Regions from separate parts of the Mesorhizobium sp. M7A.F.Ca.CA.001.10.2.1 genome, predicted to be linked through region 2. Evidence: predicted binding sites of a transcription regulator. Region 2 holds the regulator's gene; each other region holds the start of a gene.

Region 1 (3,625 bases), on a different contig from region 2:
GGGCCGGCTTCGGCGCTGCAAGCGTCGGCGGCGAGGCGACCTTCCGCTCGCACATATCAGGCCCGATGATGACCGGCACCGAGCACGTCGCACCCTGGGACGGCTATCGCTGTCCCTATGGCCACGATTCCCTCGAAACCTCGGGGCTCGCTTGCGCCAACATGATCGCCTATGTGCTCGGCCGCGAACAGGACGTGGCGGCGGTCGTCGCAGAACCGATGCGGGCGACGCCCAACCCGCCGCCGCCCGGTTTCTGGAAGCGGGTTCGCGAAGCCTGCGACCGGCACGGCACGCTGCTGATCTTCGACGAGATCCCGACCGGGCTGGGCAAGACGGGAAAATTCTTCGCCCACGAGCATGATGATGTGACGCCCGACATCGTCGTCCTCGGCAAGTCGCTCGGCGGCGGCATCCTGCCGATCGCCGCCGTCATCGCGCGCCGCGACCTCGACGTCACCGGTGGCTTCGCGATCGGCCACTACACCCACGAGAAGAACCCGGTGACGACCCGCGCCGCACTGACGACGATCGACATCATCCTGGAGGAAGGATTGGTCGAACGCGCGGCCGAACTTGGCCGGCACATGCTGGAGCGTATGCAGCACCTGATGGCGCGCTCGCCCCATGTCGGCGACGTCAGGGGCAGGGGACTGATGGTCGGCGTCGAGCTCGTCGAGGATCGCGATACGCGCGAGCCGGCGCGCGATCTCGCCGAACGCGTCTTCTATGCTTGCCTGGGGCAGGGGCTGAGCTTCAAGGTCAGCCAGGGCAATGTGCTGACGCTGTCGCCGCCGCTGGTCATTTCGAAAGCTGATCTCGATCGTGCGCTCGACATCCTCGAGACCGCCGTGCTGGCGGCCTGACCATGAAGGCCGTGCGCACCGACCGCGAGCTCGAATGCCCCGAAATCGACGCGGGCTTGCGGGCGAGGGGGGGCGATCTGGTGGTGACTGTCCGCTCGTCCGACCCGCGTTTGCGGGCACAGACAACGGGCGTTTCGTTCGGCTGACCATAACCGTCTCCGTGCCAATCGTGGGCTTTCGCAAGCGCGAAATAGCGGCCGCAACAGGCATGCGACAGTTCCATGACGACTATCAGTAGAAGTTTGCCTGTCATAAAATAAATAGATTTTACTTATCGATCACCAATCCCCAGAGTTGACCCAACGACGACATCCACAAGCGCTACAGGGCCGCAATGTCCACCGGCGCGATCGTCACAGTGCATCGCAGAATGTGCCAACAATCAAAGGGGAACTGAGCATGAAATCGCGCAACGCAACTATCGCAATGGCCTTCGCCGCGGCATTGATGTCATCCGCCGCCTTTGCCGAAACCTCCGAACTGACAGTCTATACCGCCATTGAAGCCGAAGATCTCGCCCGCTACGCCGAGACTTTCACAAAGAGCCATCCCGACATCAAACTGAACTTTGTCCGCGACTCCACGGGTGTCGTTACCGCCAAGCTGTTGGCCGAAAAGGACAATCCGCAGGCCGACGTTGTCTGGGGCCTTGCCGCTACATCGCTTCTGGTGCTGAAGACCGAAGGCATGCTTGAGCCCTACGCGCCAAAAGGCGTCGAATTGCTCAAGCCGAAGTTTGTCGACAAGGACACGCCACCGGCCTGGGTTGGCATGGACGCCTGGGCGGCTTCGATCTGCTTCAACACCGTGGAGGGCAAAAAGCTTGGCCTCGCCGAGCCGACCAGCTGGAAAGATCTTACCAAGCCGGAATACAAGGGTCACATCGTGATGCCGAACCCGGCCTCGTCCGGCACCGGCTTCCTCGATGTATCGAGCTGGCTGCAGTTGTTCGGCGAGAAGGATGGTTGGGCCTATATGGATGCCCTGCATCAGAATATTGATGCCTACACGCATTCTGGTTCGAAGCCGTGCAAAATGGCCGCCGCCGGTGAAACCGTAATCGGCATCTCGTTCGAGTTCCGCGCCGCGAAATCGAAGAAGGAGGGCGCTCCCCTCGATATCGTCATCCCGTCCGAAGGCATCGGCTGGGACATGGAGGCATCCGCGATCGTTGCGGGAACGAAAAATCTCGAAGCCGCCAAAACGCTGCTCGACTGGTCGATCAGCAAGGAGGCCAACGAGATGTACAATGTAGGTTATGCGGTTCTGGCTATGCCGAATGTCGCCAAGCCGGTCGAATTCCTGCCCGCAGATATCGAGTCCAAGATGATCGACAATGACTTCGAGTGGGCGGCCAACCACCGCAAGGCCATTCTCGACGAGTGGACGAAGCGCTACGACGCCAAGTCTGAGCCCAAGAGCTAGACGCAGAGCATTTCGACAGGGCGCCGTCAGAGCGGCGCCCTTCTCGTAACTCTTCCCGGATGGTCAAAATGAGACACGAACCCGTCGCTGATCTATCGGCAACGCTGGCCGAGGTGCATCCCATGACCGCTGCCGGCAACACGGCTTACCTGCGGATCGAACATCTCTGGAAGGCCTTCGGCGAGTTCCATGCGCTGAAGGACATCTCGCTCGACATCAACGAAGGCGAATTCATCTGCTTTCTCGGCCCTTCGGGTTGCGGCAAGACCACGCTGCTGCGCGCCGTCGCCGGCCTCGACCTGCAGACCAGAGGCGTCGTCCGCCAGGGGGGCAGGGATATCTCAACGCTGCCGCCGTCAAAACGCGACTACGGCATCGTGTTTCAGTCCTACGCGCTGTTTCCCAATCTGACGATTGAAAGGAACATCGCCTTTGGCCTGGAAAACACCAAACGGCCGCGCGCCGAGATCGATGCCCGCGTCAAGGAATTGCTCATGCTGGTCGGCTTGCCCGATCAGGCGAAGAAATACCCAGCGCAGCTTTCCGGCGGGCAGCAGCAGCGCATCGCGCTCGCCCGGGCCATCGCCACCTCGCCCGGCCTGCTTCTGCTCGACGAGCCGCTGTCGGCGCTCGACGCCAAGGTGCGCGTGCACTTGCGCCACGAGATCAAGGGGCTGCAGCGCAAGCTCGGCGTCACCACGATCATGGTTACGCACGACCAGGAAGAAGCATTGTCGTTGGCCGACCGCATTGTAGTCATGAACCATGGCGTCATCGAGCAGGTCGGCAGCCCGACTGAAATCTATCGCCATCCCAGGACGCTGTTCGTCGCCGATTTCATCGGCGAGACCAACAAGTTCGATGCGACGGTAGGAGCAGATTCGGTAGGCTTCGGGACGAAGGCTTTCAGATGCGCGCCGCACAGCTTTGCGAACGGCGAAGCAGTCGTCGCCGCCATTCGACCGGAAGACGTGATTCCACACGGGCCGGGTTCGCGCTCGCCTGGAGCACCCGATGTGGTGAAGACTTCGGAAAACCTGATCGAAGTGACCGTCGGTGAAATGGAATTCCTGGGTTCGTTCTGGCGCACCCGGCTGCGCGGCGGAGAGCTTGGAGACGAGATTCTGATCGCCGATTTCTCGGTCAACGCCACGCGGCGTCTCGGCCTCGCCGAAGGCGGAGCGCTAACGGTGGAACTGCCCGCCGACCGACTGCTTGTCTTCCCGCAAGGAGAGCGCCATGGCGGCGGCAACTGATATCCTGATGCCGTCCGGTCGGGCGCTTCGACAGTCGCTCGACAAGGACGAGTTGATCAAGCGCGGCCTGCTGGTCGTCAT
Region 2 (3,625 bases):
GGTGCTGTCGCTGAACTTCCTCTCCGTCGCCGTCATCGACTATGCCGGCCAGGTGATATCCGAGGAACAGCGCCGGCTGGACACGCTGACGATGTCGCGCGAGTCGCTGATCGGGGAATGCACGGCCATCGTGCGGCGCCGCCTGGCAGATCCCGACCTGGACGTGCGCAGCATCGCCCGCATCGCGCTGGCCATCCAGGGCATCACCGACACCCGTGCCCGCGCCATGCTGTGGTCGCCGATCACGCCGCACACCGACATCGCCTTCGCTGACATATTCGAAGACGAGTTCGGCATCCCTGCCATAATGGAGAACGACTGCAACATGATGGCGGTGGCGCTGCGCTGGCGCGACCCCGATCGTTACCGCGACGATTTCATCGCTATCCTTTTGTCGCACGGCATCGGCATGGGACTGGTGCTGAAGGGCGAATTGTTCACCGGCACCCATTCTTCGGGCGGCGAATTCGGCCACATGATCCATCGGCCGAACGGCGCGCTATGTCGCTGCGGACGGCGCGGCTGCGTCGAAGCCTATGCGGGCAATTACGCCATCTGGCGCAACGCCAGGCAGATGGGCGAGGATGCAGAACCCGTCGCCGATGTCAGCGACGCCGACATGCGCGCCCTGGCTGCCGCGGCCCGCGAAGGTGACGGACCCGAACGGGAAGCCTATCGCAAGGCCGGCGAAGCGCTCGGCTACGGCCTCGGCAGCCTGTTCGCGCTGATCGATCCGGCGCCGGTCGCCATGGTCGGTGTCAGCGCCGCCGCCTTCGACCTGATCGAGCCGGCATTGCGGCAAGCGATTGCCCAGACCGCCGGCGGCCAGCATTCCAAATCGATTTCCTTCGACACCGAGCCGAACGAACTGCCGCTGATCCGCGAAGGCTGCGCCATGCGGGCGCTGATCTTCGTCGATCAGGAGATTTTTGCGCCGGGCGTGCAGGCGAGATCCGGTTTCGGCGGCAAGAACGTGGCGTGAGTTCAAACGAGGGAGTTCAGTCCTCTCGGATGGCGTATCCGGCCCCACGGATCGTGCGGATGACATCAGGCATACGGCCATTGTTGACCGCCTTGCGCAGCCGGCCGACATGCACGTCGACCGTGCGCTCGTCGATGTAGATCGTCTCGCCCCAGACATTGTCGAGCAGCTGGCTGCGCGAGAACACGCGGCCTGGATGGCGCATCATGAATTCGAGCAGGCGGAATTCCGTCGGCCCAAGCCGGATCTCGCTCTTCTTGCGATAGACACGGTGCGACTCGCGATCGAGCACGATATCGCCGACCTTTAGCACGCTGGACAGCACTTCCGGCTTGGCCCGGCGCAGCAGCGCCTTGACCCTGGCCATGAACTCCGGCGTCGAGAAGGGCTTGACCAGATAGTCGTCGGCGCCGGTCGACAGGCCGCGCACGCGGTCGCTTTCCTCGCCTCGCGCGGTCAGCATGATGATCGGCAGCCGCTCGGTCTCGGGACGCATTCGCAGGCGCCGGCAGAGTTCGATGCCCGAAACCGCAGGCACCATCCAGTCGAGCACCAGAAGATCGGGAACGTTCTCCTGCAGCCGGATTTCGGCCTCATCGCCGCGCGTCACCACCTCGACCTGGTAACCTTCGGATTCAAGATTGTAGCGGAGCAGCACGCCTAGCGGCTCCTCATCCTCCACCACCATGATGCGTGGTGCGATCATCGGCTGGTCACCCTTGTTATGCCGCTGGCGCGGACATTGCCGTCTCGTCCTGCTTCGGACGATTGGCTGGCAGCTGCGTGCCGGTCAAAACATAGTAGGCATTTTCGGCGATGTTGGTCACGTGGTCGCCGATCCGCTCGAGGTTCTTGGCGCAAAACAACAGGTGCGTGCACGCCGTGATGTTGCGGGGATCTTCCATCATGTAGGTCAGCAGCTCGCGGAACACCGAGGTGTATTTGACGTCGATGCGTTCATCATTGTTTCTGAGCGTGGCAAGCGCTGCCGCGTCAGCGGCGGCATACTCGTCGACGACCCCCTGCACCTGGATCAGCACCAGCTGCGCCATCGCGTCGATCGAATGCGAAAGATCGTGCGGCGTGACGCTCAGCCCGACAGTGCCGACGCGCTTGGCGATGTTCTTGGCAAGGTCGCCGATGCGCTCGAGGTCGCCGGCCATGCGGATCGAACCGACCACCGCACGCAGATCGTTGGCCATTGGCTGGCGCTTGGCGATCAGCGTGATGGCGCGATCGTCCAGCTCGCGCTGGCGGGCATCCATGATCGCATCGTCGGAAACCACGCGCTGCGCCAGCGCATTGTCCGAATTGAGCAAAGCCTTGGTCGAGCCACTGACCATCGAGCGGGCGAGATCGCCCATGTCGCGGATCAGCTGGCTGATCTGCTCCAGATCCTCATCGAAAGATGCAACGGTATGTTCACCCATGATCTTCGTCCCTCATATGCCTGAGCTCAGCCGAACCGGCCGGTGATGTAGTCCTGGGTGCGTTTGTCGTCGGGGGTGGTGAACATCTTGTCGGTGGCGCCCTCCTCGACCAGATAGCCTAGATGGAACATCGCGGTGCGCTGCGACACGCGCGCTGCCTGCTGCATCGAATGGGTGACGATGACGATCGTATAGTTCTGGCGCAGTTCGTCGATCAGTTCCTCGACGCGAGCAGTGGCGATCGGGTCGAGCGCCGAACACGGTTCGTCCATCAGGATCACCTCGGGTGACACGGCGATGGCGCGTGCAATGCACAGACGCTGTTGCTGGCCACCGGAAAGACCCGTGCCAGGTTCCTGCAAACGGTCCTTCACCTCGTTCCAGATCGCCGCCTTCTTCAAGCTCGACTCGACGATCTGATCCATGTCGGCCTTGCGCTTGGCCAATCCGTGGATGCGCGGGCCATAGGCGACGTTCTCGTAGATCGACTTGGGGAACGGATTGGGTTTCTGAAACACCATGCCGACGCGCGCCCTGAGTTCGACGACATCGATGTTCTTGTCGTAGATGTCTTCTTCGTCGAGCGTTATCTTGCCGGTTACCCGCGCGGAATCGATGGTGTCGTTCATGCGGTTGAGGCAACGCAGGAAGGTCGACTTGCCGCAGCCGGAGGGGCCGATCAGCGCCGTCACCTGATTCAGGCGGACGTCGAGATTGACATCGAACAGCGCCTGCTTCTCGCCATAGAACACGCCGACCTTGTCGCCACGCATTTTGATCACTTCGTTCGACTTGGCGTTCATCTTATCGCCCACTGCATTTTCAAGGGACTGTTCGGTCATGATGTTCATACCAAAATGCCTTTTTTCTACCAGCGCCGCTCGAACCGACGCCGAAGCACGATCGCGGTGATGTTCATGGCCATGAGGAAGACGAGCAGGATGATGATCGCGCCCGACATGCGCTCGACGAAGGCGCGTTCGGCCTCGTTCGCCCACATATAGATCTGCACCGGCAGCGCAGTGGCCGGATCGAAAGGCGTCGTCGGTGGATCGGCGACGAAGGCGACCATGCCGATTAGCAGCAGGGGCGCGGTTTCACCGAGCGCACGCGCTAGACCGATGATGGTGCCGGTGAGGATGCCGGGTGCGGCAAGCGGCAGGATGTGCTGGAACACCATCTGCATCTTGGAGGCGCCAAGACCGAGAGCCGC
Region 3 (3,625 bases), on a different contig from region 2:
TTCAGAACTTCAAGGACAAGCTGTTCATGGCCGCCGCCGAAACCGGTCGACGCGAAATAGCTCTTCACATCCATGCCGATGTCTTTGGGCAGCGAGGTGACCGGGACCAGGTAGCCGGAAGTCGAATCGGGATCGGCGAAACCGAGTTTCTTGCCCTTCATGTCAGCGAGTGTCTTGATGCCGGAATCCGCACGGGCGACCATAACCGAATGGTAGCCGGTCGAACCGTCGGTCTGGACCGTCGTCAGGATCGGCTGAACCGCGTCCTTGTTCTCGAGGTAGACCTTGGCGTAGGCGGAAGCGCCGAGTTCGGCATAGTCGAGCGTGCCGCCGAGCAGACCCTGGATGACGCCGTCGTAGTCGGCGGCCGGGAACAGCGAAACTTTCTCGACGCCGAGAACTTGCTTGATGTGGTCGGCGAAGCACTGGTAGTTGCGCAGACGGTCGGCTTCGTTCTCGCCGCCCAGAATGCCGACGCGGAATTCCTTCAGATCCTGTGCCTGGACCGAGCCCATCGCCATGGCCATGACGGAAACGGCACCGAAAAGTATCTTTCTAAACATCTCGTCTCTCTCCTGTTGGTCCCGGCATCGCGCCGGCTGCGTTGGGATATGATGCCCTTGACGCGGGCTGGCGATCCAGGTCGCTCAGTAACCAGGAAAGGCTGGCTCAAGCGGTCCGGCGGATGCGGCGATTTTTTGCTTGATGATGACACTGGTCGAGGTGATGGCCTCGGAGATTTCGCCGCCGCTGCTGTCGGCGCCGTAGACCATGCGCACGGCCTCGCGGTTGAGCTCTTCCGGCGGGCCGTCGAAGACGACCTTGCCGGCAGCCATGCCGATGATACGGTTGCAATAGGTGCGGGCCGTGTCCAGCGTGTGCAGGTTGGTGATCACGGTGATGCCTTCGCGCAAATTGATATCCTGCAGCGAATCCATAACCACCTTGGCGTTGAGCGGATCGAGTGACGCGATCGGCTCGTCGGCGAGGATCACCTTCGGCTGCTGCATCAACGCGCGGGCAATGGCGACGCGCTGCTGCTGGCCACCCGACAAGGTGCCGGCGGCCTGCAGCGCGGTGCGGGCGATATCGAGACGCTCCAGCGCTGCTATCGCCTCGGCTCGTTCCTCGCGGGAGAAGATGCCGAGCAGGTTCGACATGGTGGAGCGGTGATTCAGCCGGCCGAGAAGCACATTGGTCAGCACGTCGAGGCGCGGCACCAGGTTGAACTGCTGGAAGATCATGGCGCAATCGCGCTGCCAGCGCCGTAGTGGCGAACCGCGCAGCTGGGAGACCTCGGCGCCGTCAAAAAAAATCGACCCCTGGCTGGGATCGATGAGACGGTTGATCATGCGAAGAAGGGTCGATTTGCCGGCGCCCGAACGGCCGATGACGCCAACCATCTGACCCTGCGGGATCGCGATGTTGATGTCGCTGACGGCAGTGTTCTTGCCAAATCGTCGGGTGACACCGCGGATTTCGAGCGTGGCGGAATTTGCTGGCATGGGGGCAGGTTCCAGGTCCGGACCATTGATCGTCAGGCTCTCGCCTAGCGCAGCCACATGAACCTGCCGTGTCGCGGTGATGTCAGTTTTGTTACGCTCCACAGGCTGGAGTCTAGTGTCGACCCTGGGTCAGCAGTCGAAGGTGATTTGGAACGCGGGCCTGGCGAGCTGGTGCCATCAAGCGTTCCAGACAAGGGCCGTCATGGCGCCGATGCTGGTGTCGAGAGGCATGTCATGCGGATAGTAGGGGCCGGGGCGGTTTGTGATAATGCCCCGCTGCCCCGCGTCAGTGACCGCCATTCCTGGACGTCGCTATCCACCATATTTCTCTAGGAACGTCTCGGCCTCAAGCTCCCGGAAATCATCCAACGCGGCGCGCAGCCTTGCATGGTCCCAGTCTCACCAGGCGAGCGCCTGGTAGCGTTCGGCCGTGCGGCGATCGAAGCGCTCGCGGATCGGTTTGGCCGGCACGCCGCCGACAATGGTATAGGGCGCGACATCTTTCGAGACCACCGCACCCGCGCCGACCGCGGCGCCATCGCCGACGGTGACGCCGGGCAGGATAGTCGAGCCGTGACCGAGCCAGGTGTCGTGGCCGATGGTGACGCGTTTGGCGCGGCGCTGGGCGAAGAATTCTGTCTCGTGCTCGGCATCGTCCCAGTAGTCCGAGGCGCGATAGGTGAAGTGATGCAGCGTCGGCCGCCAGGTCGGGTGGTTGGTGGCGTTGATGCGAACGCTGGCCGCGATGTTGGCGAACTTGCCGATCGTCGCGCACCAGACGGAGCAGTCCTGCATCATGTAGGAATAGTCGCCGAGTTCGCTTTCCGAGACCCGGCTGCGGTCGGCGATCTCGGTCCAGCGGCCGAGCGTCGAATTCTGTACATCCGCCGTCGGGTGGACCAGCGGCGTCTCGGACAATTTCCTGGTCATGCGGCGATTTTTCCGGACGCGAACGCGGTGACGTCGATGATGCGGTCGGCAACCGCCTCGCGCACGTCGTGGTCATGGAAGATGCCGAGCAGGGCGACATCAGCCGCCTTCTTGGCGGCGATGAGTTCGATCACGACGTCGCGGTTCCTGGCGTCGAGCGAAGCGGTCGGTTCGTCGAGCAGCAGGATCGGATGCTCGGTGATGAAGCCGCGCGCGATGTTAACGCGCTGCTGCTCGCCGCCGGAAAAGGTCGCAGGCGGCAAAGCCCAGAGTTTCTCCGGCAGGTTGAGCTGTGCCAGCAAGGCGCGCGCCTTGCCGCGGGCAATCTCGCGATCCTCGCCGCGCTCGACCAGCGGTTCGGCGACGACATCGAGCGCCGAAACGCGCGGCACGGTGCGCAGGAACTGGCTGACATAGCCGATCGTTTGCCGGCGCACCGCAAGCACGGTGCGAGGGCTGGCGGTGGCCAGGTCGATCAGCCCGTCATCATGCGTGACGATGATCTGGCCTTCGTCGACGGCGTAGTTGCCGTAGAGCATCTTCAGGATCGAGCTCTTGCCGGCACCGGACGGGCCGCCGAGCACGGTGCATTCGCCGGCCCTGATCGAGAACGAGACACCGGCGACAACAGGCAGTTTGATGCCGTCACGCAGATGCATGGTGAAGCTCTTGGCAACGCCGGAAACAACGAGCGGGGTTGCCATCAGAAGGTTCTCCAATCGTCAGTCGTTTGCGTCATCGTCAAACCTGCAGAATCGAGGAAACAAGCAATTGCGTGTAAGGCGCGCGCGGGTCGTCGAGCACGCGGTCGGTGAGACCGCTTTCGACGACGCGGCCGTCCTTCATCACCATCATGCGCTGCGACAAAAGCCGCGCCACGGCAAGGTCATGGGTGACGACGATGGCCGCCAGACCAAGATCGGTGACCAGACCGCGCAGCAGGTCGAGCAGGCGCGCCTGGACCGAGACGTCGAGGCCGCCGGTTGGCTCGTCCATGAACACCAGACGCGGGCCGGTGACGAGGTTGCGGGCAATCTGCAGGCGCTGGCGCATGCCGCCGGAAAAGGCGCGGGGCTCGTCGTCGATGCGGTCCTCGTCGATCTCGACGCGCGATAGCCAGTCGACGGCGGTGGCGCGGATCTTGCCGTAGTGGCGGTCGCCGACCGCCATCAGCCGCTCGCCGACATTGG
Region 4 (3,625 bases), on a different contig from region 2:
TGGTGCCGAGATCGGCACCGAGCGAGAAGGCGACGGCGGTTGTCCAGTCGAGAATGCCCGCCGCGCCAAGGCCCATGACGATGCCGATCGTCGCCGAGGACGAGTGGATCATCGCGGTCACGCCGGCGGCGATGAACACGCATTTGAAAAGGTTGAGGTAGGAGTCGGCCGTCAGCGTCTGCAGCAGCGCCATGACTTCCGGCAGGTTGCGAAGCGGACGCAGGCCGCCGGTCATCAGGTTGAGGCCGTAGAAGATCAGAGCGAAACCCATGCAGGCGAGCGCTATGTTCTTCACCTTTTCGCTTTTGGCGAAGCAGTAGACCAGCGAGAACACGCCGGCCAGGATCAATCCGAGCGGACCGAGCGGCAGGGCGATGAGCCCGTTGCCGAGCGTGGTGCCGATGTTGGCGCCCATGATCACGCTGATCGCCGGCCGCAGGGCGATGACACCGGCATTGACCAGCCCGACGACCATGACGCTCATCGCCGTCGACGACTGGATGACGCCGGTGATCAGCGTTCCCGCCAGCACGCCTTTGACCGGCGTACCGGCTGCCTTGGCGAGAAAGTCGCGCATCCGGTTGACCGACAGCGCCTGGATGCCGTTTGCCATGAAATCCAGACCGAGCATGAAGATGCCCAAGCCGCCGATCACCGGCACGAGGATGTCCTTGAAGATATCTATGTCCATTTCAGGCAGTCCCCAACAAGTCGCCACGACGACGCGGTATGAAGTTCAGTTGCTGCGCAAGGCAGCTTCGTTCGGGTCAGTTTCCGACCGGCAATTGCCTTGCCCAATACTGTTCGATCTGGCCAATGAGCGCTTTCGGCAGCGGCACATAGCCGAGTGCGGTGGCGTCGCCGGCACCTTGCGCGAAGGCGAGCCGGAAAAGATCATGCACGCGGCGATAGCGATGTTCCGAACGCCCCGAGACCTGGACAACGGCGAACACCGCCGTGCTGATCGGGTACGCACCATCTCCGCTGCGATTGGTGAGGGAGGCGAAGAAGTCGGTCGTTTCCCCCCAGGCGACGGAGGTGGCCGCTGCTTGCACGCCCTGCGGGTCCGGTTTGACGAACTTGCCGGATTTGTTCTGGACCGCTGCGAAGGGAAGGCCGGCGCGAAGAACCTGGCCGTATTCGGCGTAGGCAATCGCCCCCTTGCTCGCAGCCACGGCACGAAGAAGCGCTTGCGTACCTTCCGCGCCTGTCCCGAGCGGCCAGTCGATCAGAGTGTCGGCTCCAAGCTTCGTCTTCCAGTCTTCGCTTGTCGATGACAGAAACTCGGTGAAGACATAGGTTGAGCCCGAACCGTCCTGCCGGTGGATGACGCCGATGGCGAGATCGGGAAGGGCTATGTCGGGATTGAGCACCCTTATCGCAGGATCGGACCAGGACTTTATCTTGCCCAGATAGATGTCGGCGATCACCGGGCCGGAGAGGCGCAGACCTTGCTCCGGCAGGCCATCGAGATTGGCGACCACCGCGATCCCGCCCATGACGATCGGAAATTGCTGCTGGCCGTTCCTGGCGAGATCATCAGCCGGCACGGGAACATCCGTGGCGGCGAAATCCAGTTCGGGCTGCGCAAGCCGCATCAGGCCGGCAAGGGATCCGACCGGTTCATAATCGACGGTCCAGTCCAGCGTGAAGAAGTCGCCGCCGTCGGCGCGTGCAGCCTTGTATGTCGTTGCCCACTTGCCGATGATCGGCGCGGCCAGTGTCGACCCCGCACCGCGAATGGGCTCAGCCCGCGCAGCGGATCCGATCATGGCCCCGATGATTGCAAGGGCGAGCGCAGCTGCCGCCCCCGAAATCGTCGGCCGTGCACCGCGCAATAAAGCTAAACCTGCTGACAACATAAATTGAATCCCAACTATACTGCCGCCGCTATGCAGGCGCGCATCAATGGCCATACGCCTGCGAAATGAGGCGTCAGCTGAAAACAAGATCGCTGTTGTCTTGTATTAATTCTTCTTAACGGTTGGATGACAGTGGGTCCCGGCGGAAAAGCTTTTCGACTATTCCGAAGACCTTTCGACTGCAAAACCTGAGCAAAAAGCCGCATCGCCTGAAAGTCGGCCGGGCGGGAAAGGTCATCCCATCCCGTTCCGGGATGGAAGAGGCTCTAACTGGCGAGTTTTCCGCCCCGCATCGGCCGCGGTGCGCCGGTCGTGCTCGGAAAACTGATTGGCAGGCCGCGCAGCACGCGCACCGCGAGGAAGGCAAAACACTCCGCCTCGACCGCATCGCCGCTCCAGCCGAGGCTCTCGGCCTGCACCACTTCGACGCCGGCACGGCTGGTCAGCATCGCCATCATGGTCGGGTTGTGGCGGCCGCCGCCGCTGACCACCAGTTTTTTAGGACGGCTTGGTAAGAGGTCGAGTGCCTTGCCGACGGCTCCAGCGGTGAAGGCGGTCAGCAGTGCCGCGCCATCCTCCGCATCCAGCCCGTCCGCCATGGCGGCGCCGAAGTCGAAACGGTCCAGCGATTTGGGATAGGGCTTGGTGAGATAGGGGTGCTGCAGCAGCTTGGCCAGCCGCGCCTCGTCCACCTTGCCCGCACCGCCGAGCGCGCCGTCGCGGTCCATCTCGCCGAGCCCCTTCGACTTGATGAAATCGTTCAGCGGCGCGTTGGCGGGGCCGGTGTCGAAGGCAACGACATTGTCGGCGCCATCCCACCAGGTGATGTTGGCGACGCCGCCGAGATTGAGTACGGCCACCTCGCCATTGGCGCCGGCGCCGCGCATCAACGCGGTGTGATAGACCGCGGCCAGCGGCGCGCCTTGCCCCCCGGCGCGCATGTCGGCCGAGCGGAAATCGTAAGCGACCTTGGTACCCAATATGGCATGCATCAGCTCACCATCGCCGAGTTGCCTTGTCTGGCCCAGCCGTCCAACCTGCGGCGCGCGATGCAGAACGGTCTGGCCGTGAAAACCGACGACGCCGATATCGGCCATCGTCATGCCATAGCCTTCGACCAATTCCTTGACGGCTGCTGACTGGGCACGCGTCAGGGCTTCCTCCGCGGTGCGGAAGATCGCCGGCTCCGGCCCGTCAAAGTTCCACGCCCGCGCCTCCGTCAGCGTCTCTTCCAGCAGGGAGCGGATCGACGGAGGATAGGGCATCAGCCGATAGGTGCCGAAATCCTCGATACGTTCGCCGTCGGTCTTGATCAGCGCGACGTCGATGTTGCCGTCCAGCACCGTGCCGGTCATCAGGCCGACGGCCCAGATTGGTTCCATAATCGTTTCCTTGTTGAGCATAATCTTTTCCGAAAACCGTTTCCCACTTTTCGGGACCACGCTCCAGTCCCATTGATGAGATCGCCGACAGCTTTACGAAACCTGACGATTCTACCGCCAAAATGTTGGTCTAATGAATCCGGGCGGCGGGCAAGGTCCAAGCCTTGTCCCTTTCGAAGTGGCGGTCTCGGTGCTGAAGGCCGAGCGGCTTTCGTAGCTCCACAGGCGATATTGGACCGCGCAACGTCGTTTCTGCAGCCCGTCTGGTTCAACAGCCAACGAGATGCCACCTCTTGCCTGTCAGCCCCGAAGGCGCGACCTTGTCTGGTCTGGCGAACGCTTCCGCCGAAATCCGCAAGGGAGAGAAAATCATGACCTCAT

What was found. Region 2 encodes PhoB, which activates phosphate uptake and scavenging genes when phosphate is short. Its sites were predicted from a motif close to TGTCATNNANCTGTCAT; they were not measured.
Region 1: a site for PhoB is predicted at 1,074-1,090, ahead of EN964_RS17620 (putative 2-aminoethylphosphonate ABC transporter substrate-binding protein). Genes of this name have one in related genera too.
Region 3: a site for PhoB is predicted at 1,585-1,601, ahead of phnC (phosphonate ABC transporter ATP-binding protein). Genes of this name have one in related genera too.
Region 4: a site for PhoB is predicted at 1,978-1,994, ahead of pstS (phosphate ABC transporter substrate-binding protein PstS). Genes of this name have one in related genera too.

What each region holds. Positions count from the first base shown of each region.
Region 1 covers NZ_RZQY01000259.1:3,324-6,948, reverse strand. Annotated here, with positions in the region: gene EN964_RS17625 (aspartate aminotransferase family protein) at 1-863, shown strand, start outside; gene EN964_RS37715 (hypothetical protein) at 866-1,009, shown strand; gene EN964_RS17620 (putative 2-aminoethylphosphonate ABC transporter substrate-binding protein) at 1,263-2,288, shown strand; gene EN964_RS17615 (putative 2-aminoethylphosphonate ABC transporter ATP-binding protein) at 2,411-3,544, shown strand; gene EN964_RS17610 (putative 2-aminoethylphosphonate ABC transporter permease subunit) at 3,528-3,625, shown strand, end outside.
Region 2 covers NZ_RZQY01000503.1:64-3,688, reverse strand. Annotated here, with positions in the region: gene EN964_RS25860 (ROK family protein) at 1-982, shown strand, start outside; gene phoB (phosphate regulon transcriptional regulator PhoB) at 999-1,688, opposite strand; gene phoU (phosphate signaling complex protein PhoU) at 1,705-2,412, opposite strand; gene pstB (phosphate ABC transporter ATP-binding protein PstB) at 2,439-3,263, opposite strand; partial or broken gene EN964_RS25840 (PstA family ABC transporter permease) at 3,281-3,625, opposite strand, start outside.
Region 3 covers NZ_RZQY01000294.1:175-3,799, forward strand. Annotated here, with positions in the region: partial or broken gene phnD (phosphonate ABC transporter substrate-binding protein) at 1-563, opposite strand, end outside; gene phnC (phosphonate ABC transporter ATP-binding protein) at 648-1,505, opposite strand; partial or broken gene EN964_RS19130 (DapH/DapD/GlmU-related protein) at 1,818-2,435, opposite strand; gene phnL (phosphonate C-P lyase system protein PhnL) at 2,432-3,139, opposite strand; gene phnK (phosphonate C-P lyase system protein PhnK) at 3,177-3,625, opposite strand, start outside.
Region 4 covers NZ_RZQY01000037.1:3,543-7,167, forward strand. Annotated here, with positions in the region: gene EN964_RS04535 (Na/Pi cotransporter family protein) at 1-691, opposite strand, end outside; gene pstS (phosphate ABC transporter substrate-binding protein PstS) at 768-1,772, opposite strand; gene EN964_RS04545 (anhydro-N-acetylmuramic acid kinase) at 2,129-3,244, opposite strand; gene EN964_RS04550 (SDR family NAD(P)-dependent oxidoreductase) at 3,616-3,625, shown strand, end outside.